One region of the Ruegeria sp. H7 genome, then DNA from elsewhere that is predicted to be linked to it. Evidence: riboswitches for the same ligand, from Rfam matches in the RefSeq annotation. Region 1 holds a riboswitch; each other region holds the start of a gene.

Region 1 (5,600 bases):
ACCGCCACAGAAGGCGGCAAGCGGCAGGGTCCAGATGCCAAGAACGTCGCCGGTCACCGTGATGACCAGAACCGCCCCGGCGGCTGCGCCCGAGGACAGGCCAAACAGAAACGGATCGGCCAGATCGTTGCGCGTGGTCGTTTGCAGCACCACGCCGACCACGCCCAATCCGGCACCGATGACAGCCGCAAACAAGGCGCGGGGCAGGCGCAGGTCGAACACGATCCGGTGCAGGGGCGACATCTCGCCTTCGGTCAAGCCGGTGCCCAGCATGATCGCTGTACCTATGTCTGCGAAAGGAATAGGTGTCGTGCCATAGACAACAGACAGCAGCAAAAGGGCGGTCAGAATGACCGCCCCCAGCAGGACCGCGCGGCCCGTTTGAGCCATGTTAGTTGAGCTCCGGGTGCATGGCCGAAACCATCTTTTCGATGGCGTCTATATTTGCCGGTCCCGGGGTCAGCTCTTCATAGCGCAGACCGATCCAGCGTTCGTTCTTGACGGCGTCGGTCAGGGACATGGCCGGATGCTCTTGCAGGAACTTGAACGTGTCTTCGGCACCGTTTCCGGTCTGATAGTCCAGTAGGACCAGAAATTCGGGGTTTGCGGCGGCCACAGCCTCCCACGAGGTACGGCCCCAGCTGGTGTCCATGTCATGGGTGACGCTGACGCCGCCCGCGGCCTCGATCATGGCGTCGGGAATGGCGAATTTACCGGCGGTAAAGGGCGCATCGGCGGGACCGTCCAGCAGGAAGACGCGGGGCTTCGCCAGATCGGCGGTCTTCGCCTCGATGGCCGCCAGCTGGTCTTTCCAGCCCGAAACCAACGCTTCGGCCTTGTCTTCCACATGCATCACCTTGCCCAGACGCAGCACGTCATCGAACAGAAGGTCCATGCTGGCTTCGGGGCGGTCCTTGTTCAGGTGAACGCAGCTTTCGGTCAGGACCATGGTTTTGATGCCAAAGGGTTCCAGCGTGTCGGGGGTGACTTCGCCACCCGGCTGCATGCCGTAATACCAACCGGCAAAGAACATATCCGGCTCGACCGCGACCAGATTTTCGACGGTGGGGTATTTGGGCGCCAGTTCCGGGATGTCACCGCGTTTTGCATCGAAATCCGGGCTGGTCTTGTACCAGCCGGTAATGCCGGTCAGGCCGACAATCTTGTCCTGCAAACCCAGCGCAAAGGCCATGTCGGTCATGTTCATGTCGTGCACGACAATCCGCTCGGGCGTGCCGTCGAACACCAGTGGTTCTCCGCAATTGTCGACGGTCACTTCATGTGCCGCCGCACCACTCGCGAGGCCCGAAACAAGGACTACGGACCAGAATTTCTGCATCATCAAATTCTCCTGTTAAGATGACAGCTTTCGTTTTCGGATATCCAGCGCCGGGATCACGCGCCCTTCGTGCTGGAAACACAGGTAGTCAACGCCAAACGTATCGCGCACACGCTCGGGTGTTAGAACCTCGGGGATCAGGCCGAAGCCGGTCATTCGGGTTGCCTTCATCAAAGCGATATGGGTGGCGAATTCGGGGATCATGACCAGATCGTGCACGATCATCACAACCGTAACGCCCAGTTCGGCCACCAGCGACAGCATGTGGCCCTTGGCATCGGGGTCGAGGTGGTTTGTCGGCTCGTCCAGAAACAGCAGCGATGGCCTTTGCGCCAGAGCCCGTGCGATATGCGCCCGCTGACGTTCCCCGCCGGACAGACGTTGCATCGGTTTATCGGCCAGCGGGACCAGTTCGGTGATCTCAAGCACCCGCTCAAGATCGGCCTTATGATCCTCGGCGGACCGGTCGGCCTGAATCGGGATTTGCCCAAGGGCCACATAGTCGCGCAGCTTCAGCCGGCCGTCAGGCAGTTCCTGTTGCCCGACAACGGCGATGGTGCGCGCCCGTTCCGGGGCAGACAATTGACGCAGGCTTTGCCCCTTGATCGTCACATCGCCAAGGGCCAGACGTTCGAGGCCGCAAAGCAGGTTCAACAGCGTGGTTTTCCCCGCTCCGTTCGGCCCGGCAATGGCCAGGATCGACCCCTCATCCAACGAGAAGGACACATCCTGTAGCAACACATCCCCATTCAGGGCGTAGTATTCGAGCCCCTTGGCAACCAGAAAACTCATATCTCGCCCTCTGTCGAAAGGCGCGGCAGACGCGCCAGAGTTTTGTAAAGCAGGGCAGGGGGCCGGTCGGTTGCGCTGGTCCAGCCGTCGTCACTGTCGCGGAACTGACGGGCAAAGGCGGCAATCGCGTCCAGATCGGCTGGGCTTTGGATATCGCCGAACAGATACTGCGCCTTGCCTTCGGCTTGCAGCCCAACGGTCATGGGGCGTTCGCACCCTGCCATGCAGGCAATCAACCGGGTCGCAAACTCCGGTGGTAGGGTTGCGTCCAAACTGGCCTTGGCTGCCTTGGCTTCGATTTCACCCTGACAGGTCGAACAGATCAGGACGAAGTGGTCAGCTTGGGATGACATGGCTGTCCCCGCTGCGGAAACCGCGCGAAAAGAAGACGCCACGCCCGCAGGCGAAAAATTGAGCCATCAAATCCTCCTTCCAGGACGCCCCGCCCCGGGTTGGTTGCACAGGTGATGGCAGGTCTCCTGACTTGCGGGTCGTGGCTTGGCCAACCTTCCCGACCTGTTCAGGCCAGTGGTGATTTGGCGTCGCTCTGCGCTTACAGTTGCGGGGGCAGTCACGGATTTGGCCGCAGGGCCGCACCGTATTCCCATTTTCATCCCGCAGGCATCGCTACGGGAACCATCGCTGGTCAGCTAGTCTGTCGCGGATTTAATTGTCAAGCGTTCTGGCCGAGATTTTGGCGACGCGGACTGAGTGTTTAGTAGTCCGCAACCAGCAAAAATTCCGGCGCTGCGTCCTCTTCAATGGTCGCGAACCGGGGGATCGGTTGCTCGAACACATTGTCCGTGCGGTCGTCATTGACGGTTGAGACTTCACCGATCAGACAATCGCCACGCTCGGCCCAGAAGGCATGCCAGATACCGGGCATCAGGGTAACGCTTTCGCCGGGTTTCAAGCGCAGCAATTCGCCGGGCGTGATGGTCACGTCGCAGCCATCGCTGGGCACAACAACCGGATTGTCGCGATCAATGCCGCCTTCGGGGTCTGAGGCGTAGATCTCCATCACCAGATCACCGCCACCCCGGTTGATGATGTCCTCGGCCTTGATGATATGGCGGTGCATCGGAGACAATTGTTTGTCGCGCGAAATCAGCAGTTTCTCGGCATAGAGCATACCGCGACCCTGGTTCAGATCATTCACGTCGCCATTGCGCAGGGTGAACAGGAACAGGCCCAGCTCATCAAACTTGCCCTGACCGTAATCGGTAATGTCCCAGCCCAACCCTCGGGCGCGGATCGTGTCGGCCTTTGCGCTGCGCATCTGATCAGGGGACCAGTCGGCGAAGGGCGGCAGGACCGCGCCGAAGGATTTGATGAAGGCCTGCGCCTCGGTCTTGATGTCGTTGATGTCGGATCGTTTCATGTCGGTTCCCTCGTGGGATCAAAGCTCATGCGCCCAGGGCGGATTTGCCCCGGCGCGGGATACGGTGACGGCGGCGACATCGGCGCCCAGGGACAAAGCCGCGCGCAGGCTATCAGGTGTCAAGGCGCGCAGGCCCTCTTTGCTCAGGTGCCCGGCGCGGTGGAGTTCGGCCAAAACGCCCGCGTTGAACGTATCGCCGGCGCCCACAGTATCGATAACCTGCACCGGTTTGACCGCCACCGAGGTCTCGGACCCGTCCGCCAGATAGCCTGTCGCCCCCTGTCTGCCGCGTGTCACAATCACCACGGACGGCCCGGCCTTCAGCAACAAGGGCACCTTCTCGGCATGGGTTTCCGGCCCGGGAATGATCCAATCCAGATCCTCGTCCGAAACCTTGACGATATCGGCCTGCGCGATCATGCGATTCAGGCGGGTGCGATAGCGGGTCTGGTCCTTGATGAATCCCGGCCGGATATTCGGGTCCAGCATCACCGCGCGGTCGCCGCCATGACGGTCGAGCAGCGCGGCATAGGCATCGGCACAGGGTTCACAAGCCAGGCTGATCCCCCCCAGATACAGGGTCGAGGTCGCCAGCAATTGCTGTGGCATATTCTCGGGCTGCAACATCCGCCCGGCCGTGTTTTCATCAACAAAATTGTACGAAGCATGCCCATCCACCAGCTTCACAAAAGCCAAAGTGGTCGGGCGGTCGCTGACAATCACATGCGAGGTGTCCACATGGCTTGCCTTCAGCGTGTCCGCCAATTGTGCGCCAAACATATCCGAGGACAGGCCGGTCAGCATCCCTACCGGCGCGCCCAAGCGCCCAAGGGCGATGGCCGTGTTGAAAATTGCGCCGCCGGAATGGGGCACATAGCCCTGCGCGCCTGAATTGGTCGGTTCGGCGATCATGTCGATCAGGGCTTCGCCACAACACAGGATCATCCCGCGGTCCTTCTTTGGAAATGGTCACACGGTTTTACCGCATGAGCGCATTTTTACAGAAGTTGTTAGCGCCAACAATGCCAAATTCGACCTGTTCCGAGATATAAAGGTTCATCCCTTGCCGCAAATCGCTGAATCGACCGCCTTGATTGAAGGCGTCCAGAAAACGCTCGCCGAACAGCCAGCGGTTCTTCTCCGCCACGCCGCCCACCAGGAACACGCCGCCCCGGGGGATCAAGGTGACGGCCAGATCACCCAGCAGAGCGCCCAGATGGGTCGTGAACATCTCGGCTGTTTTAATGGCGTGCGCATCCGATCCGTTGCGGGCGTCGTGAAGAATGTCCTTTGCCGGACGGTGCGGGACATCTGTGTGACCGGCGGCCAGTGCGATGGATTGATAGAGGACAGGCAGCCCCGTGCCGCTCAGGAACATTTCAGCTTCAAGCGTCAGGCCCTCGCCAAAGAAACAGTCCGGCGCGATGTGGCGGGCAGCTTCGAAAATATCAACCTCGTCCCGGTGGCGCGGGGATACGCCGACATGACCGCCTTCGCCCGAGGCTGTGTGGTAATGTCCTTCCGAATACAACAGCGCCCCGACACCCAGCCCGGTTCCCGGGCCAACGACCAGACGGGTGCCGGTTGGCGGTGTAGGGTCGCCTTGCAGTACGGCCACATCGGCCTCGGTTGCCTCGGCCACGGACCATGCCGCAGCGGTGAAGTCGTTGATCACATAGGTATGCCGCGCACCTGTGGCCTTGGCTAGCTCGGCCTCGGACAGGTCCAGATGGGCATTTGTCAGTTGGATGACGCCATCGCGAACCGGGCCCGCGCCTGCGGCGACAACAGCCTGAGGGTCGGTGCCGATGTCATCGCGCAGGCTGTGGAACGCCTCCAGCAGGTCGGGCAGGGTACCGGTCGGATGCTTGCGCAGATCCGTCAGCTCTCCGTTTGTGATGACCCCAAGCCGGGTGTTGGTGCCGCCGATATCTGCCACCAGGGTCCAATGCTCATGCACCGCACCTGCCGGTTGTGCCAGGGGCACCGCAACGGGTTCACCCTGAGCCAGAGCCGATTTCAGCGCATTAAACGAGGCTTTGGGTCTGCGCTCCAGCGTGTCGAAATCCACATCGACCAGCCCGAACC
Region 2 (5,600 bases), on a different contig from region 1:
CCGTCCGTTTCGGTTACGGAACAGCAGATCGACCGCAACGTGCGCGGATGGTTGTAATCCCAAGGCCGCCCACGGTGCAGCGTCGCCCGCTCGTCCCAGATCAGGACGTCGCCCGCGGTCCATTGATGCGAATAGACATATTCGGGCCGGGTGCAAAAGGCGATGGCCTCGTCCAGAATGGCCTGGCTTTCCTTGTGCCCCAGCCCTTCGATGGCGAAGGCGTGGGATGCTATGAACAGGGCCTCTTCGCCCGTCACGGGGTTCGGCCAGATTGCCCGCCAGGGCCGATCGGGCCAGCGGGTCATCCGGGGCAGGGCTGCCAGATCGGCATCGATTTTCATGCGGGAATGCGACAGCCTGTGCCAGATGATGGCGTCTTGCAGCGGTTCTTTCAGGTGGCCGGGCATCTCGGCCCAGGCAGCGCGTGTCGAGGCAAGTTCCGTCTCGCCGCCGCTGGGTGGGACCACGAGGGCGGTCAGAATATTGATCAGTGCAGGGGTAGGCAGGAATGTGCTGTCTGTGTGCCACAGCATATTGGCCTGCAAATCCAGCAGGCGCAGATCGTCGCGGGCGCGCAAGCCGTCCTCTGTCTGATTGGACAGTTCAGACACCTGAAACTCCACATCGCGCCCCGCCGCCATCTGTTCGCGGTTTTCCAGCGGACCAAACAGTTCACCCAGACGCATATGATCGTCATCCGAGATGCTCTGCCCCGGAAAAAGCAGGGCGGAATGCGTTTCGAAGGCGTGCCGGATCTGGGGGTAGAGGTTATCCTGCGTGACCTCGCGCAGGTCGACGTCATGAACAATCAGGCCGAATTTGGGGTGCAGCGGGGTTGTGCGCATCAGGCTCCTCGGTCATGGGGCGGGGGTCGAGTTAATCCTCTTCGAACGGGTCCCATTCATCCTCGACCTCTGGCAGGGCTTCGGTTTCGACCTGTGCCGCGCGTTGTTCAGGGGTTTCTATTCTGGTGATCTTGGCCTTTGGAAAATGTGCCAGCACGGCCTGAACCAGCGGGTGTTCCGAGGCTTCTTCCTTCAGCGCCAGTTCCGCCCTGTCGCGAATCTCGGCAATCGTCGGCGCGTCGCCATCGGACACAATCGACACGGCCCAGCGATTGCCTGTCCACCGCTGCAGGGCCGAGCCCAACCGTGGGGCCAGATCCGTCGGGGCTTGCGGCGCAGGCGTAAACTCGATGCGTCCCGGCTGATAGGAAACCAGCCGCACGCCGTTTTCGACCTCGACCAACAGTTTCACATCACGGTTGACGCGGATCAGTTCGACCACGTGATCGAAACTGGGATAGCGCGCCAAAGCGGCCTGCGTGTCCTGGGCCAGCGCCGCGACCGGAGCACCCCCTGCCCCGCGAGGCGCAGGCGCATAGGTCGGTGCTGCGCGCGCTTCAACCGGTGCAGTGCCGTTACCGTGGATCGGCATACCGCCGCCCGGTCCGCCATTTGGTGGCGCAGGTGTATCCTGCAGACGTTTGATCAGTTCTTCCGGGCTGGGCAGATCGGCCACATGGGTCAGACGGATCACCGCCATCTCGGCTGCCATCATGGCGTTGGGGGCGGCCGAGACCTCCTCCAGCGCCTTCAACAGCATTTGCCACATGCGGGTCAGCACACGCATGGGCAGGGCGTCGGCCATCTGCTGGCCACGGGCGCGCTCGTCAGGGGATACTGTCGGATCCTCGGCTGCGTCCGGCGTGATTTTGACGACCGAGACCCAATGGGTGATCTCGGCCAGATCGCGCAGCACCGCCAGCGGGTCGGCCCCTTCGGCATATTGCGCGCTAAGCTCGGTCAGGGCACCGGCGGCATCGCCGCGCAGGATCATATCCATCAGGTCCAGCACCCGGCCACGGTCGGCCAGCCCCAGCATGGCGCGCACCTGGTCGGCGGTGGTTTCGCCTGCGCCGTGAGAAATCGCCTGATCCAACAGTGAGGTTGCGTCGCGGGCAGACCCCTCGGCCGCGCGGGTGATCAAGGCCAGCGCGTCCTCGGCAATCTCGGCCCCTTCGGCGCTGGCGATCTTTTGCAGCAGACCGATCATATCTTCGGGCTCGATCCGGCGCAGGTCAAAGCGCTGGCAGCGGGACAGGACCGTGACCGGGACCTTGCGAATCTCGGTGGTGGCGAAGATGAACTTCACATGTTCGGGCGGCTCCTCCAGCGTCTTGAGCAGCGCGTTGAAGGCGCTGGTCGAGAGCATGTGAACCTCGTCGATGATGTAAATCTTGTAGCGGGCCGAGGCGGCGCGATAGCGGACGCTGTCGATGATCTCGCGAATATCATTGACGCCGGTACGGCTGGCGGCGTCCATCTCCATCACGTCGACATGGCGGCCTTCCATGATCGCGGTGCAATGTTCGCAGACGCCACAGGGTTCGGTCGTAGGGCCACCAGTGCCATCGGGGCCGATGCAGTTCATACCCTTGGCGATGATCCGCGCCGTGGTTGTCTTGCCGGTGCCGCGTATGCCGGTCATGACAAAGGCTTGGGCTATCCTGTCGGCTTCGAACGCGTTCTTCAGCGTGCGCACCATCGCGTCCTGGCCCACCAGATCAGCAAAGGTTTCCGGGCGGTATTTGCGGGCGAGAACCTGATAGGCGGGGCTGTCTGTGTCGGTCATGTCTGCTCTGGCGGATTCGGGACGTCGTCGCAGCGTAGTGGCCGCTGCCGCCCGCGTCCACAGCAGGGTCGGGGAAATTTGGTTTGGAAAGACCCGAGATCGGCGTAAACTGGAATCTCAGTATTTTTGAAGCACATTTTACAAGCAGGCTTGGGTTTGGGAGGAAATCTTTGATGTCGCAACTGGTCGTCTACGCGCTGCAAGTCGGAGGCGGAACACTTGCGCTGACCTCGATGCCGGGACGCGGCGGAGATTACGCGGGCGATCTGGATACGATCTCGGATTGGAAACCCGGTCTTGTGATCTCGATGACCACGGAAGTTGAGATGCTGCAGGACGGGGCCCGGACCTTTGGCAGTGACATTCAGGGCCGCGCCAGCAGATGGGTTCATTTGCCGGTCGAGGATTTTGGCGCCCCGCCGCGCGCCGTTCACGATCGGTGGGGGTCGGTCAGCGCATCGGCGCGGCAGGCTTTGTCCGGCGGTGGCCGGGTGCTGGTGCATTGCCGGGGTGGGTGCGGGCGATCTGGTATGGTGGTCTTGCGCCTGATGCTGGAATGCGGGGAACCGGCAGACAAGGCGCTGGCCCGGTTGCGGGCCCTGCGCCCCTGCGCGGTAGAAACCGACGAGCAGATGGCATGGGCCACGAAAGCGACCCACGCACCTTTGGATGCGCGCTCAGGCTGATACCCGCGCCGGTTCCTGCACTGGTCTTGAAGGTCTCAGGGCCAAGACCTCAAGCATGGCGCAAGGCGTTTTTGGCAAGGCCCCGGACGGAAGGGCCGCGCATGTCTCGTCAAAAATCAGGTCGGCATAGGTATCCAGCGTTTGGATCGGCGTGTCCGCCTCGGTCCCGGAGAAAATGCGTATCTGTTCTGGTCCGGCGCGAAAGCGGGCCATGCATCCTTGCGCGCAGTGCGTCAGGTCGCTGCTGCCTTCGATTTCGAATCCTTCGCTGGTGACGTGGTCGGCCTCGTTCATTGCCTCGGCCAGCGCGCGTGCCATGCGCGCCATTGCGGGGCAGGGCCCGCCTGTGCGTTGGCAAATGGTCGCCACGTATTCGTGGGTTTTTGTCTTCCAGATCATCCTGCGCCCTCCGCGCGGCGGACGGGGACGTTGGCAGGCGGTTCAGCTATGTGCTGTCAGGACCTGCCCGGACACCCCGCCCGAGTTTCGGTTACGTTGATGATGGCAGGTCTCCTGACTTGCGGGTCGTCGCTTTGCCGACCTTCCCAGCCTTTCGGCCAGTGGCATTCCGGCATTGCTTACCGCTTACAGTTGCGGGGGCAGTCGCGGCCTTGGTTCGTTCCGGTTTGACCGGGCAGAACCGCACCGTGTTCCCTTTTCATCCCGACCCATTGTGTGGATCGGAAACCATCACACAACCGCTAGCGTCTGTTCGCGTTCTGAGTCAAGCGGGGTTTTGGGTGTCACGTACACAAGTCTTGTGCCGGGCGACGTGTGGTCAAGTGGCAGCAGGGTTGACTCGGCTGCGGGTTGTTGTGCCTCTTGGGCAGGTAAACCGATTGGTTCAGAAAGGCCCACAGGTTCGATGTTGGACACGCAGCAGCACGTGAAGATCGAGGATTTCCAGTTTCCCGCTGGTCCGGCCCAGCTGTCGGCGCGGCTGTATCGGCCTTTTACTGATCCCGACACGGTGGTGGTACTGAACGGGGCAACCGGTGTGCCGCGCGACTACTACCAGCACTTTGCTCGGTGGTTGGCTGCCGAGCGTGGCATGGCCTGCCTGACGTATGACTATCGTGATTTCGGTCACTCTGCTTCCGGCCCCATGCGCAACTCGCAGGTCACGATGTCGGACTGGGCGCTGATCGATATGCCCGCAGCACGGGCCGAGATGCGCCGGCGGTTTCCGGACGCCCGGCAGTGGAGCATTGGCCATTCCGTTGGCGGAATGCTGGGGCCCATTCAGCCGGATATCGACCAGATCGACCGGATGATCTGTGTCTGCTCGGGGTTGGTGACGCTGTCCGATCACCCATGGCCCTATCGGGGGTTGGCATGGGCGTTCTGGCATGGGCATGTACCGCTGCTTGTGAAAGCCCTGGGGTATCTGCCCGGCAAAGCCATTGGGTTCGGCGCCGATCTGCCGGGCTCTGTCTATTGGCAATGGCGCAGGTGGTGCACCGCGCCGCTGAATTATGTGCCTGAGATCGGGCAAAAACTGCCACCGGCGCGCTGGGCGGATCTGGGTGTTCCGGTGGATCTGTTCACCAGCGACGACGATCAGACCGTCCCGCCACAAGCCGTATGGCGTCTGGCGGATCTGTATGGGCCGGACGCGCGGCGGCACCTGTTGTCACCCAAGGAGTTCGGAGTGAAAGAGATCGGCCATATCGGCGCATTTGCCCGCCGGAATTCGGCAATCTGGCCCCGGTTGGTTGCCTGATTGTGCTGATGAGCGGATACGTGGGGGAAAGGTGAGAGGTTGGACATCGACCCAAGCGGGGCTCGTTGTGGCTGCTTCCTTCCGGACCTGACCAGGTTGGCGAGGCGCTCGCCCGCGCCAACCTCTCAGCGCTTGATATAGGGAAGCCTGGGGAAAATGACAACCCGTCAGAGTGTCAGTCGGATGCGTTCGAACCCCTGCGGGTCTGGGTCCAGAACGATAGGGTCGTAGTTCTGCAACTCGGGCAGGTATTTCAGCGCGCCGGGCCCTGTACTGAGGATTGCCTGAACCCCGGCCTGCGGCGTGAACGAAAACGGATAAACCGCCTGAGACAGCGGGTCGGTGGGCAGGTTCCCGGTCAGATAATCGCGTAGGATTCGCTTGATATCTATTGCGGGCAGGTTGATCGGCTCTGCCGTTTCCACAAACGGGAAATGCCCGCCACCATTGGCGCGGTAATTGTTGAGCGCGACCACAAAATCCTGATTGGGGTCGAGCGTAGACCCGTCAATTCTGGCCTGCCTGATGCGGCGGTGAGAATTGTCGATCAACTGCCC
Region 3 (5,600 bases), on a different contig from region 1:
ACGGGCTGGCTGCGCATTTTCTGGACAAGGGCGACTGCGCTAGGGGCATAGAATATGCCGACCGCATTCTGGATATGCCCGGCGCGGGCGCGAACCGGATCGGCATGTTGCGCGCCCATACCACGCTCGCCTTTCTGCGGTTTCAACTGGGCGAAGGTGAGATTGCCGTTGAACATGCGGAAGAGGCGATCCGTCTCTACCGCCCCGAGGATTACGCCGAAGTTACCTATGGCATTGGCACCGATCAGGGCGTTCTGGCCTATGGGGTCAGCGCGGTGGCCCATTGGTGGTGCGGCGCGCCCGATACGGCGCTGGAACGTGCCGAGGCGGGGTTGGCGCTGGCCGAGGGGTTGAACTCGGCGCTCAGCCTGGCCGCCGCACGGGCCTTTCTGATCATCACCCTGCATTGCCGCCGGGACAGTGACCGCGCCTATGCTCTGGCCACCGAGACCTATGAGACATGCACCCAGCTTGGCATCCCGCTTTGGGGCGGGCTAAGCCAGTTGTTCCGGGCCGGACAACCCATCGACCCGCCGGACAAGCGGTGTCAGGAAGTTGATGCCGGTCTGGCCCTGTTGGCGAAAACCGGCAGCCAGACAGGCTCGGGCATGGGGTTTGCGATCATGGCTGACACGCGGCTGGCCAATGACGATCCGGATACAGCGCTGGCGATTGTTGACACCGGGCTGCAAATGTCGGGGATGTTGAACCAGCCGGTCTGGAACCCGGACCTGATGCGGCTGAAAGCACAGGTGCTGGCTGTTCTGGACCGACAAGACGAGGCCGAGGCGCTGCTGCGCACCGCAATTGACGAAGCCGGGGCTGCCGGATCGGTTTCGCTGGCCCTGCGCTGTGCGCGGGTGCTGTCTGATATGCTAACCGGCACCGCGCGCGAAGCCGAAGGCGCGCAGTTGGTTACCGATTGGACCGGTCGGCTAGAGCCCGGCGCAGCCGCTTCAGACCCGGCCTGACGACACTGAATTTTAACCAGAGGACCATTTCATGACAGACCATATCGTTTTCTGCTCGGGCCCGATGTTCAGCGTCGGTGATCTATGGGAGCAATATAACATCGCCGCCGTGCTCGAGGCCGGAGGGTTCGGCACCTATCTCGCCCCGCGCGACGGCGTCGAGATCGCCAAGATGATGGATATGTTGCAGGACCCTCAGGTCTGGTCACAAAAGGGCCAGGAGATGCTGTATATCATCCTCAAGGTCGGCTACGCGCAGGATATCTACCAATTGCTCGGGCGCTGTTCGAGCCTTGTGTTCAACATGGATGGCCGGGTGCCCGATGGCGGCAGTATTGTCGAGGTGACAACAGCCTACGCCGCTGGAATGCCCCTTGTGATCTACAAGACGACACCGGTGACGCTGTTTGGTGGGGTCGATAACCCGATGATTCAGGGGCTTTCGACCAATTGGGACTATGTGCATGACACCGCATCCATCGTGCCCGCCCTGCTCAAACGGATCGAAGCTCAGTCGCAGAACGGCTATGTCTACACCCCGCCCCCGAATGTCAGCCTTGTGATGGAGGTTGGGGCGATGACGGCAGACCCCAGTTCGGACCTTCACAAGCGGCTCGACGCGATTTCGAATGCGCCAAACGAGAAGGCCGCGCTGGAAGCGGGTGAGGAACTGATCGAATGGGCGAAAAGCAACAAGGCTTATCAGGCGGCGTTTGGCGGGTCGGCACCCACATAAGCCCTGTTGGATTGGTGGGGTTGAAGCGAATTCAGTGACACTCGCATTGATTTCGAGACCTCGTTCCTGGATCTCATCCAACACACGCTGATCGCGCCAAGCTGCATCACGGGCCGCTCTTCACTCGGGCATGCCGAATGGTCGGTGCGCGTGGTCTTGCAAACCGCGCCCAATTGCATACCATGGAATACAATTGATCCCATGACATCGGGCCTGAAATTTGTCCGTCCAAGCCTCATCCCCAAGCCGCCCCGTAAGGCGGGCCATTACCTTCGGCCTTGCCGGGCTGGGAACGGTCGTATTCTGGATGCTGGGCCTGCCCCTGCCCTTTCTATTCGGCCCCATGACCGCTTGCCTGATTGCGGCACTGGCGCATGCGCCGATGGAGGGGTTCGGGCAGATCTCGGTCGCGGCGCGCACTATCCTGGGCGTGGCGGTGGGGGCTTCGATCACGCCTGATCTGTTTGGCCAACTGCCGAAAATGGCAGCGTCAATTGCTCTGATCCCGCCCTTCATCCTATTGATCGCTTTGGTCGGGGTGCCGTTCTTTCGCAAGGTCTGGGGCTTTGACGACAAAACGGCCTTTTACGCCGCGATGCCCGGCGGGTTGCAGGACATGATCATCTTCGGCACCGAGGCCGGTGCCAATCCGCGCGCCCTGTCCCTGATCCATGGCACGCGCGTGCTGATCATCGTGACGCTCGCCCCGTTGTTCCTGACCCTGTTCTACGACGCTGACCTGACCAACCCCATTGGCGAACCCGCCCGCGACCTGCCCTTGCACGAACTGGCACTGATGGTCGTCGCCGCCATTGTCGGCTGGAAAGGCAGTGAGCGGATCGGCCTGTTCGGAGCGTCCATTCTGGGCCCGATGATCCTGACTGCGGCCTTGTCACTGGGCGATTTCATCCACACCCGCCCACCGCGCGAGGCGATCCTTGTCGCGCAATTCTTTATCGGCTGCACCATCGGCGTAAAATTTATCGGCGTCACATGGGTCGAGCTGCGCAAAGTTGTGGCGGCGGGCTGCGCCTATGTTGTTGTGCTGGCCGTACTTGCAGCAGCCTTCACGGCCCTTGTGACCACGTTGGGTTTTGGACAACCGATCGAGGCCTTCCTCGCCTATGCCCCCGGCGGGCAGGCTGAAATGACGGTCTTGGCCATCGTCTCGGGCGCGGATCTCGGGTTTGTCATTACCCACCACCTGACACGGATCGTTCTGGTGATCATCGGCGCGCCCATCGCGGCCAGTCTTCTGGTGCGCTGGTCCCGCTCTCGGGATTAGAGGGGTTTCGCAGTTTGATTTGGGTTCAATTCCTGCCGGGTTGCAATCCGACGCTGCGTGCTTTGCTGGCACCGGTAGACAGGGCTTTGGCCTTATGAGACTGTGCAGCCGATGGTGTCCGACGCTCTGAGTCGGCTGAAAAGGGAATGCGGTGCGGGCAAACGCCCAAGGCCGCAACTGCCCCCGCAACTGTAAGCGGCGAGCGACCCCGACAGACCACTGGATGACCCCGCATGGGTTGTCCGGGAAGGACGGGGACAGCGATGAACCGCAAGTCAGGAGACCTGCCATCTCCGGCGCATATGTGCCGCAGTCACCTTAACTCGGGCGGGGTGCCCGTGGACGGAGCGACAAGAGATGGACCGCACTGGCCAGACATCACTGTTGATGCCCCCACAGGCCGCCCAAAAGCGCGGAGGGCGTCGTTATGCTTGACCTGACCATTTCCCAACTGGATACCGGCCACGTGCCACCGCAGCGCGCGCAAGAACTGGGGCAGATGGGCTATATGCAATGGCTGGGCGGCCTGCCCGGTTCGGCAAACTACCATGCGCAGGCACGGATTGCTTTGGCCAAGGCCAAACCGTTTGCCGAGACTTCACCCGCCATCGCTGTGTTCTGCGACTTGCTGGCCCGATCCATGCAGATGCCCCTGGAACCATTGTTCCTGGCCCTGCCCGCAAAACAGCGCCGAGGGGGCCATCGCGCGCGCCGCGCCGCCTTGTGACCTAATGCTGGCAATTCAGCTTGTGCCATCGCCCGCATTTTGGACGATTTTGGCCGGGCAATGCTTTGAGTGTTTATTGATGATTTCGTTGAATCTGCGCACCGAGCACACCGCGTTATGACGAAATCTCATAATCTAATCGAATAACAATCATTTCACCTCATAATGCCAACGCGCTATACCTGCGGCCCACACAGCCGATTGGATACCGCGAATGCTCGACTTCACCCTGCCCGACACACCCGCGCTCGCGACCCTGCGCGCGCTGGCTGCCCAGCGCATCCTGATCCTTGACGGGGCGATGGGCACAATGATCCAGACGCTGAACATGACCGAAGAGGATTTTATCGCCAACGGTCACATCCATGGCCCCGGCTGTCGGCATCACTATCACCCGGACCATCCGCAACAGGGCAACAACGATCTGCTTGTTCTGACCCAGCCGCAGGCGGTTGAGGATATACAGTACGAATTCGCAATGGCCGGGGCGGATATCCTTGAAACCAACACTTTTTCCTCAACCACCATCGCGCAGGCCGATTACGGGCTGGAGGCTGCGGTGCATGATCTGAACGTCGCAGGCGCGCAGGTGGCGCGGCGCGCGGCGGACCGGGCCACGGCTGAGGACGGCAAACCCCGGTTTGTGGCCGGGGCTGTGGGCCCGACGAACCGGACGGCCTCGATCAGCCCGGATGTGAACGATCCCGGATACCGCGCCGTCAGTTTCGATGATCTGCGCATAGCCTATGGCCAGCAGATCGACGGGCTGATCGAAGGAGGCTCTGACCTGATCCTGATCGAGACGATCTTTGACACGCTGAACGCCAAGGCGGCGATTTTCGCGGCCTTCGAGAGCTTCGCCAAGGCCGGACGCTGCCTGCCGCTGATGATCTCGGGCACGATCACCGATGCCTCGGGCCGGACGCTTTCTGGCCAGACACCCACCGCCTTCTGGCACTCGGTCGCCCATGCGCGCCCTTTCACCGTCGGGCTGAACTGCGCCCTTGGCGCTGCATCCATGCGCCCGCATATGGCCGAGATTTCGGGCGTGGCGACCGCCCTGACCTGCGCCTACCCCAACGCGGGCCTGCCGAATGAGTTCGGCCAGTATGACGAAACACCAAACCAGACCGCCGCTCAGGTCGAAGAGTTTGCCCGCGATGGCATCGTCAACGTGGTCGGCGGTTGCTGCGGCACCACGCCCGACCATATCCGCGCGATCGCCGAAGCGGTTGCGCCCTTTGCCCCCAGAAAGGTACCCGCATGACCCGTCATCTGCGCCTCTCGGGGCTGGAGCCTTTTGTCCTGACGCCAGACATCCCCTTTGTGAATGTGGGTGAGCGGACCAACGTCACCGGCTCGGCCCGGTTTCGCAAATTGATCGTGAACCGCGACTATGCCGCCGCGCTGGACGTTGCGCGGGATCAAGTGGAAAACGGCGCTCAGATCATCGACATCAACATGGATGAAGGGCTGATCGACAGCAAACAGGCGATGGTCGAATACCTGAACCTTGTCGCGTCCGAGCCCGATATCGCCCGCGTGCCAATCATGATCGACAGCTCGAAATGGGAGGTGATCGAGGCCGGGCTGCAGTGCGTGCAGGGCAAGCCGGTGGTGAACTCGATCAGCCTGAAAGAGGGAGAAGAGGCGTTTCGCCATCACGCGGGTCTGTGTCTGGCCTATGGTGCCGCCGTGGTGGTCATGGCCTTTGACGAGGCCGGTCAGGCCGATACGTTCGAACGCAAGACCGAGATTTGCGCCCGCGCTTATCGCATTCTGGTCGAGGATATGGGGTTCCCACCCGAAGACATCATCTTTGACCCCAACATCTTTGCCGTCGCCACCGGGATCGAAGACCACGACAATTACGGCGTGGAT
Region 4 (5,600 bases), on a different contig from region 1:
GGCCATCGGCAAGATGCAGCAGGTCGCAACGCCAAGTGCGGTAAACGATCCAATAAAACTCGCGCCAACAAACTTGCTCATGGTCAGCTTTCTCCGGCTTTGACGAACTCGAACGGAAGCCGGTTCGACTTCCTCGATTCTTGCTTCGCGCGGTTTGTGAAATTCGACATCATGACCGACAACATGCATCCTGTAGTAGCTACAGGTTCAAGGGAAAGGTCATCACATGATTGCGATTGGCGAAGCGGCGAGATTGATCGGTCTGTCGGTCGAGACGATCCGCTATTACGAACGGGAAGGCATAGTCGAGAAAGCCGGTCGAACCGCCTCGGGACGCCGCGCATACACGGAACGGGAAATCTCCGAGCTCAGATTCATCAAACGCTGCCGCGATCTTGGCTTTACCATTCAGGATGCATGCGCACTTCGCGAATTGTCCAAAGCGCCCGAGCAAGCTTGTCGTGACGTCGAATACGTTGCAACAAGACATCTCGACAACGTCAGGTCAAAAATCGCCGCCCTCCAACGGTTGGAGCAAGCACTGGCAGAACTTGTGCAGACCTGCACCGAGGGTGCGGCCTCATGCCCCCTGCTAACGGCGTTGCTCAACGAGCCTTTCGTCAAAGATGTCATTAGCGGCCACTAATTGCAGCGCCTGGAAAACCGAAACTGGCTATCTCAGCTTGCGGAGGAGCGGCTTCATTGTCCCGGTATTCCGTAACCCTCAGCGATGACGGCCGATCTCTGTTGTATTATTGTTGAATGAGAGAATTGCGATCAGCTTACCCTCTAATTCGCTCTGTTAGCTATGCCGGGCTGGTGATGGCGTGGATGCTCTGATGCTGTCAACTAAGGAAGAAATACCAAAGAATCTGCAAATTTTTGCCGCTTTACCCCTAGAGGCTAAGAAGCTGTTGCAATTCCCCAAGCACATGAAGGCTTGGAATAAAACACATTGGCCGGGGAAGTTTGGATACTTTAGAGGAACGAGCATGGAGAAGGCAGATATGACAAATCCCACTTTAGTTCAGGGAGTGTTATCGAAAAACCTGCTGGGTTATCTCCCAATGGTCTGTTTTATATGCAGCTTTTTTGTGTCTGCCGCTACATTGCAAGCCTCTGAGCTTCCCTCGATCGGTCTTGACAAAAAGATTGGAGCGCCATCCGGTGCCAAATCACTGTGCAAAGACTACTCGTGGGCGTGCGCGAGCGCTCGTAGCTCTGGTCTGTCCGTGGCAAAAGAAAATCAGATCGTTAAAACGATCAACACGCGCGTCAATCGGAGAATCCGAGCAGTTTCGGATCAAAGCCAATATGGGACAAAAGAATACTGGACACTGCCGACGCAAGGGTCAGGAGATTGCGAAGACTTCGCTTTGCAAAAGAAGTTTGAACTTGTGCAGAATGGTTTGGATCCTACGAAGCTACTAATTGCGACTGTCTTGGACACCAATCGCAATGGCCATGCTGTTCTAGTCTATCGCTCGAGTGAAGGCGATTTGGTTCTGGACAATGTTACCAACAGGATCAAAACGTGGAAGGAAACGAGGTATCTTTTCCTACGAATACAGGACCCGATTCACCCTGATCGTTGGGTACAGGTTTTTAGTGGCTAAAAACAATGTGGCGCGCCCTCGAGACGCGCCACAATAATCTTTGGAGCTGCGACTACCGGTTTTTTCGCGGCAACCCAATTTTAGGACACCGCTTCAAACTTTGGTCAAGCTTTCGCAGCGTTGTACAAACGCGGAGTCACCAGACCTGTACTGTTCAAACCGCGCATCGCCTTGGCTGCCGCAAGCACTGCCAGATCAGCAATCGGCTCAATGACGATTACCAGCATATAAGCACCGCCAAAGGATAGAACCGAAGCCATGGTTTCTGCGCCGAAACCCTGGCCGTAGAAGGCCCAGAACCCAACCCATGCGACTACTCCTCCCTGATACGTCGCACTCAGCGCAAGAGCTTGGCCATATTTGAGGTCAACATATGCTGTGCCGGGAGCGATGATGCGGCTGGCCAGTGCTTGTAGCGCAAATAGCGGCACCAGCAGAGTGGTCAGGTTGATGAAGTACTGCGGAAGATCGAACGGGGCAAAAAAAACACCCTGAATCAGGAGACCAGCTGCCAATCCAAAAGCCGCGGGTGCAGCACCGAGAAGCAGAAACAGCGTCGACCCCAGGATGAAGTGGACTTCAGAGACACCAACCGGGAAATGCGGCAGGACTTCGAAGAAAAGGAAAACCCCAACGGTGGCGAGCACCGAGCGCATAGCAAAAGATGCAGGTCCATTCGCACGCAATGTGGAAAACGTTTCTTTCGCTGCGTAAGTAGCCGCACCTGCGGCGGTAACATAGGAAAGCGCGATTTTGGCACCATTCACGATGCCCGGTTCGATATGCATGTTCTTTCTCCCTACCGCCTCACCCGGCGGCTTGTCAGGTTGAATCGACCGTAAGGCCGACAGGTTCAGTCTGGGCATAGCCCGGCGCTTTACGGCAGGTCTCCTGACTCGCGGGTGCTCGCTCCGCCAACCTTCCCGGTTCCATTACGAACCAGTGGTGTCTTGGCATCGCTCTCCGCTCACAGTTGCGGGGGCAGTTACGGAATTGGCGCCATTGAAAACACCGAACCGTATTCCCTTTTAATCCTTTTGGCTTCCGCCATCAGGAACCGAAAACAATTCACCGCTACAATGGCGGCTTCGTTTCTGTCAAATGTCTTTGCGACCTAGTCCGAAGTAGACTCGACCGATGCAGGATTCACGCAACCGGCGACATGGTCCATTAGGTAAACCAAGCGTTACCTGAAACCTCTTGAAGCTCTAGCTGCTAGAGGCTTTAAGACTCGAATTTGATCGCAAAAATGCGATGCAACCACATTACACTTGTGAACCAGGACGAGACTTATGCTGACACGGCGCCATTTCATTCAATCAACCACAGCGCTATTCTCGGCGTCTGCGGCCAGTCCATTGATCGCCAAAACATGGCCAACCTCGTCGCAAAAGACCTATTGGGACAGCCAGGTCACGCCATTTGACTACGATCCAGCGACCTCAAATCCATGGGGCGTTCATGACCGTTTTTTACCACGACGTGTCGTAGCAAATGATGGTTTGGTTCCCGGTGACATCCATGTCGATGCCGTCGCGCGCTATCTTTACCATATCGAGGAAGGCGGCACAGCAATGCGCTATGGCGTAGCGATCGCGCGTGGGAACCTTTACGAGCCCGGTACCTATGCTATCCGGCGCAAGGTCGAATGGCCACATTGGACGCCAACGGCTTCAATGATCGAGCTCAACCCCGAATACGCGGAATTCCGGGATGGCATGGAACCCGGGCCAAGTAATGCTCTCGGCTCTCGAGCCCTTTATCTATACGTTGGGGATCGAGATACTTATCTCAGAATCCACGGTACACCTCAGCCCAGAAGCATCGGTGGTCGCGCAAGTTCTGGATGTGTTAGAATGATCATGGCCCATATCAATGATCTCTACCCACATGTAAAAATCGGCTCGACCGCATACTTATACTCGGCCGAAGATAGCGTCACAGCCCGCTCATAAATTTTGGGCAGCGCAGGTGGATGTCGCTGCCCTCTTTTTTATCAGGCGTCACGCGCAGCGCAGATCGGGGCGCCATTCGTTGCGCGCAGTGGAACCAGCGTCGTCTCGACAGGTCCGCTGTGCTCATACCAAAAGCAGTTATCTTCTGGCATAAGGCGCGCTGTGGCCAGATCTTGCCCCGGTTCTGCCAGCGCAACAACTGAATCCGGCAGGTTACCTGGTTCGAATGCTTTGCTTTTGCCCCCTGTGAACTGGGCTGAGCAACCGGCAGTAATCGAGACTAACGTGATGGTAATTGCGATCCGTTTCTGCATTGACTTGTTCCAAAATTTATTACGTCTTCTGCGACTAAATTGCATCCACGCGACCGGCCCGCAAGAAGGAATGAAGCATCAATATCGCGGGCAACGAACCGGATTGAAAAAAATTGAAAAAGGTATTGAAGCTCTAGTTGCTGTAGGAACTATTTGCAAAGGACCGCAGAGATTCTTGAGGTCTAACTATGTCATCCGATACCCACAACCACGACCATGACCACGAAAATAGACAAGGTCACAACGCGTGCGGCAGTAGCGGGTGTGGTGACATCGCGCCCGCCGGTCCGATTCCCGAAGGTGGCAGAAGCTTTCAGGTCTCTGGCCTCGATTGCGCCGAAGAGGTTGCGATCCTGAACCGGGTTATCGGCCCGAAAGTTGGTGGTGAAGAGCATCTCGCTTTTGATGTCATCAACGGTCGAATGACGCTTCTTGAAAGTGCTGCCAAGCTTTCTGACGAAGATGTCATGCTGCTGGTTGCCAGCACCGGTATGACCGCCAATTCTTGGGATGACGGAAATGCCGCGCAGGATCAGGCGGCGCATATTGCACGTCAGCGGCGGTTCACCGCGCTCAGCGGAGGGTTTTGGGCAGCGGGTTTTGGCTGGCACATTTTCGAAACCGGCATGGGCGGTGCGCTTGGGCTGTTCTCGGGACATGGTGAGGTTCCGATGCCATTAGCCGAGGCAGCTTTGTTCGCAGTCGCGATCTTGTTTGGCGTCTGGCTGGTGGCCCCTAAGGCCTGGTATTCGGCGCGTCGACTTTCGCCGGATATGAACCTTCTGATGGTTGTTGCCGTCGCTGGTGCCATCGCTCTGGGCGAGTTTTTTGAAGCGGCAACTGTAGCATTTTTCTTTTCGCTTTCTCTTTATCTGGAAAGCTGGAGTGTCGGACGGGCTCGCAACGCAGTATCCGCGCTGCTTGATCTGGCCCCCCCGACGGTTCGGCTGGTTCGTGCTGACGGTTCCGAGGCAACGGTCCCGGCGGCGGATGTCTTTGTCGGTGACAGCTTCATCGTTCGGGGTGGGGATCGCATTCCACTTGACGGCGAAGTCATCGAAGGGGCCGGTGCCGTTGACCAGGCTCCAATCACAGGTGAAAGCGCGCTGGTTCCCAAAGAGCTGGGTGATGAGGTCTATGCCGGCACAATCAATGGTGAAGGCACCCTCAAAATTCGTGCGACGAAAACAGCGTCCGATACCGTGCTTGCCAAGATCATCCGGATGGTCGGTGATGCTCATGCTCGCCGTGCGCCGGTTGAGCAGTGGGTTACAAAATTTGCGCGGATCTATACGCCCATCGTTATGGTCGTTGCAGTGGCCATCGCCCTGATCCCACCGCTTGCATTTGGCGCATCGTGGGGCTTCTGGTTTTACAATGCACTTGTTCTTCTGGTTATCGCCTGCCCCTGTGCGCTCGTCATTTCCACACCGGTTTCCATCGTTGCGGCTTTGACCGCTTCGGCCCGGGCTGGGGTTCTGATTAAGGGCGGCGCATATATCGAGGCCCCCGGGCGTACCACCGCACTGGCCATGGACAAGACCGGCACGATCACCATGGGAGAGCCTGAAGTTGCCAATGTGTATCCGCTGGGCGACGCATCCGAGCAGGAGCTGTTGGCGAGCGGTGCCAGCCTCGAGGTTCGGTCTTCACACCCGCTGGCCCGCGCCATTTTGACCAAGGCAGAACAGACCGACATTTCGATATCTGCGGCT

Evidence for each region. A riboswitch is a leader RNA that binds a small molecule or an ion and turns the genes downstream of it on or off. The one in region 1 is predicted to bind cobalamin.
Region 2: it holds a riboswitch for cobalamin, as region 1 does, so the genes downstream of both, ACR0AC_RS20220 (hypothetical protein) here and ACR0AC_RS12785 (DUF1636 family protein) in region 1, are expected to answer to the same signal.
Region 3: it holds a riboswitch for cobalamin, as region 1 does, so the genes downstream of both, ACR0AC_RS04435 (hypothetical protein) here and ACR0AC_RS12785 (DUF1636 family protein) in region 1, are expected to answer to the same signal.
Region 4: it holds a riboswitch for cobalamin, as region 1 does, so the genes downstream of both, ACR0AC_RS18615 (energy-coupling factor ABC transporter permease) here and ACR0AC_RS12785 (DUF1636 family protein) in region 1, are expected to answer to the same signal.

Annotation. Positions count from the first base shown of each region.
Region 1 covers NZ_JBQFNZ010000005.1:163,958-169,557, forward strand. The annotation lists gene ACR0AC_RS12770 (FecCD family ABC transporter permease) at 1-390, opposite strand, end outside; gene ACR0AC_RS12775 (ABC transporter substrate-binding protein) at 392-1,342, opposite strand; gene ACR0AC_RS12780 (ABC transporter ATP-binding protein) at 1,355-2,131, opposite strand; gene ACR0AC_RS12785 (DUF1636 family protein) at 2,128-2,484, opposite strand; cobalamin riboswitch at 2,584-2,787, opposite strand; gene ACR0AC_RS12790 (D-lyxose/D-mannose family sugar isomerase) at 2,847-3,512, opposite strand; gene ACR0AC_RS12795 (carbohydrate kinase family protein) at 3,531-4,457, opposite strand; gene ACR0AC_RS12800 (glucokinase) at 4,492-5,499, opposite strand; partial or broken gene ACR0AC_RS12805 (GH1 family beta-glucosidase) at 5,518-5,600, opposite strand, start outside.
Region 2 covers NZ_JBQFNZ010000013.1:48,328-53,927, reverse strand. The annotation lists gene ACR0AC_RS20235 (TauD/TfdA dioxygenase family protein) at 1-845, opposite strand, end outside; gene ACR0AC_RS20230 (DNA polymerase III subunit gamma/tau) at 877-2,634, opposite strand; gene ACR0AC_RS20225 (protein-tyrosine phosphatase family protein) at 2,808-3,320, shown strand; gene ACR0AC_RS20220 (hypothetical protein) at 3,312-3,719, opposite strand; cobalamin riboswitch at 3,807-4,027, opposite strand; gene ACR0AC_RS20215 (alpha/beta hydrolase family protein) at 4,186-5,043, shown strand; RNA gene ffs (signal recognition particle sRNA small type) at 5,073-5,171, opposite strand; gene ACR0AC_RS20205 (bifunctional 2',3'-cyclic-nucleotide 2'-phosphodiesterase/3'-nucleotidase) at 5,211-5,600, opposite strand, start outside.
Region 3 covers NZ_JBQFNZ010000001.1:932,819-938,418, forward strand. The annotation lists gene ACR0AC_RS04420 (ATP-binding protein) at 1-971, shown strand, start outside; gene ACR0AC_RS04425 (nucleoside 2-deoxyribosyltransferase) at 1,003-1,707, shown strand; gene ACR0AC_RS04430 (AbrB family transcriptional regulator) at 1,928-2,992, shown strand; cobalamin riboswitch at 3,088-3,298, shown strand; gene ACR0AC_RS04435 (hypothetical protein) at 3,420-3,719, shown strand; gene ACR0AC_RS04440 (homocysteine S-methyltransferase family protein) at 3,934-4,986, shown strand; gene metH (methionine synthase) at 4,983-5,600, shown strand, end outside.
Region 4 covers NZ_JBQFNZ010000010.1:69,352-74,951, reverse strand. The annotation lists gene ACR0AC_RS18630 (hypothetical protein) at 1-81, opposite strand, end outside; gene ACR0AC_RS18625 (MerR family transcriptional regulator) at 227-646, shown strand; gene ACR0AC_RS18620 (transglutaminase-like cysteine peptidase) at 828-1,616, shown strand; gene ACR0AC_RS18615 (energy-coupling factor ABC transporter permease) at 1,721-2,404, opposite strand; cobalamin riboswitch at 2,481-2,693, opposite strand; gene ACR0AC_RS18610 (L,D-transpeptidase) at 2,909-3,571, shown strand; gene ACR0AC_RS18605 (hypothetical protein) at 3,613-3,885, opposite strand; gene ACR0AC_RS18600 (hypothetical protein) at 4,077-4,430, opposite strand; gene ACR0AC_RS18595 (heavy metal translocating P-type ATPase) at 4,377-5,600, shown strand, end outside.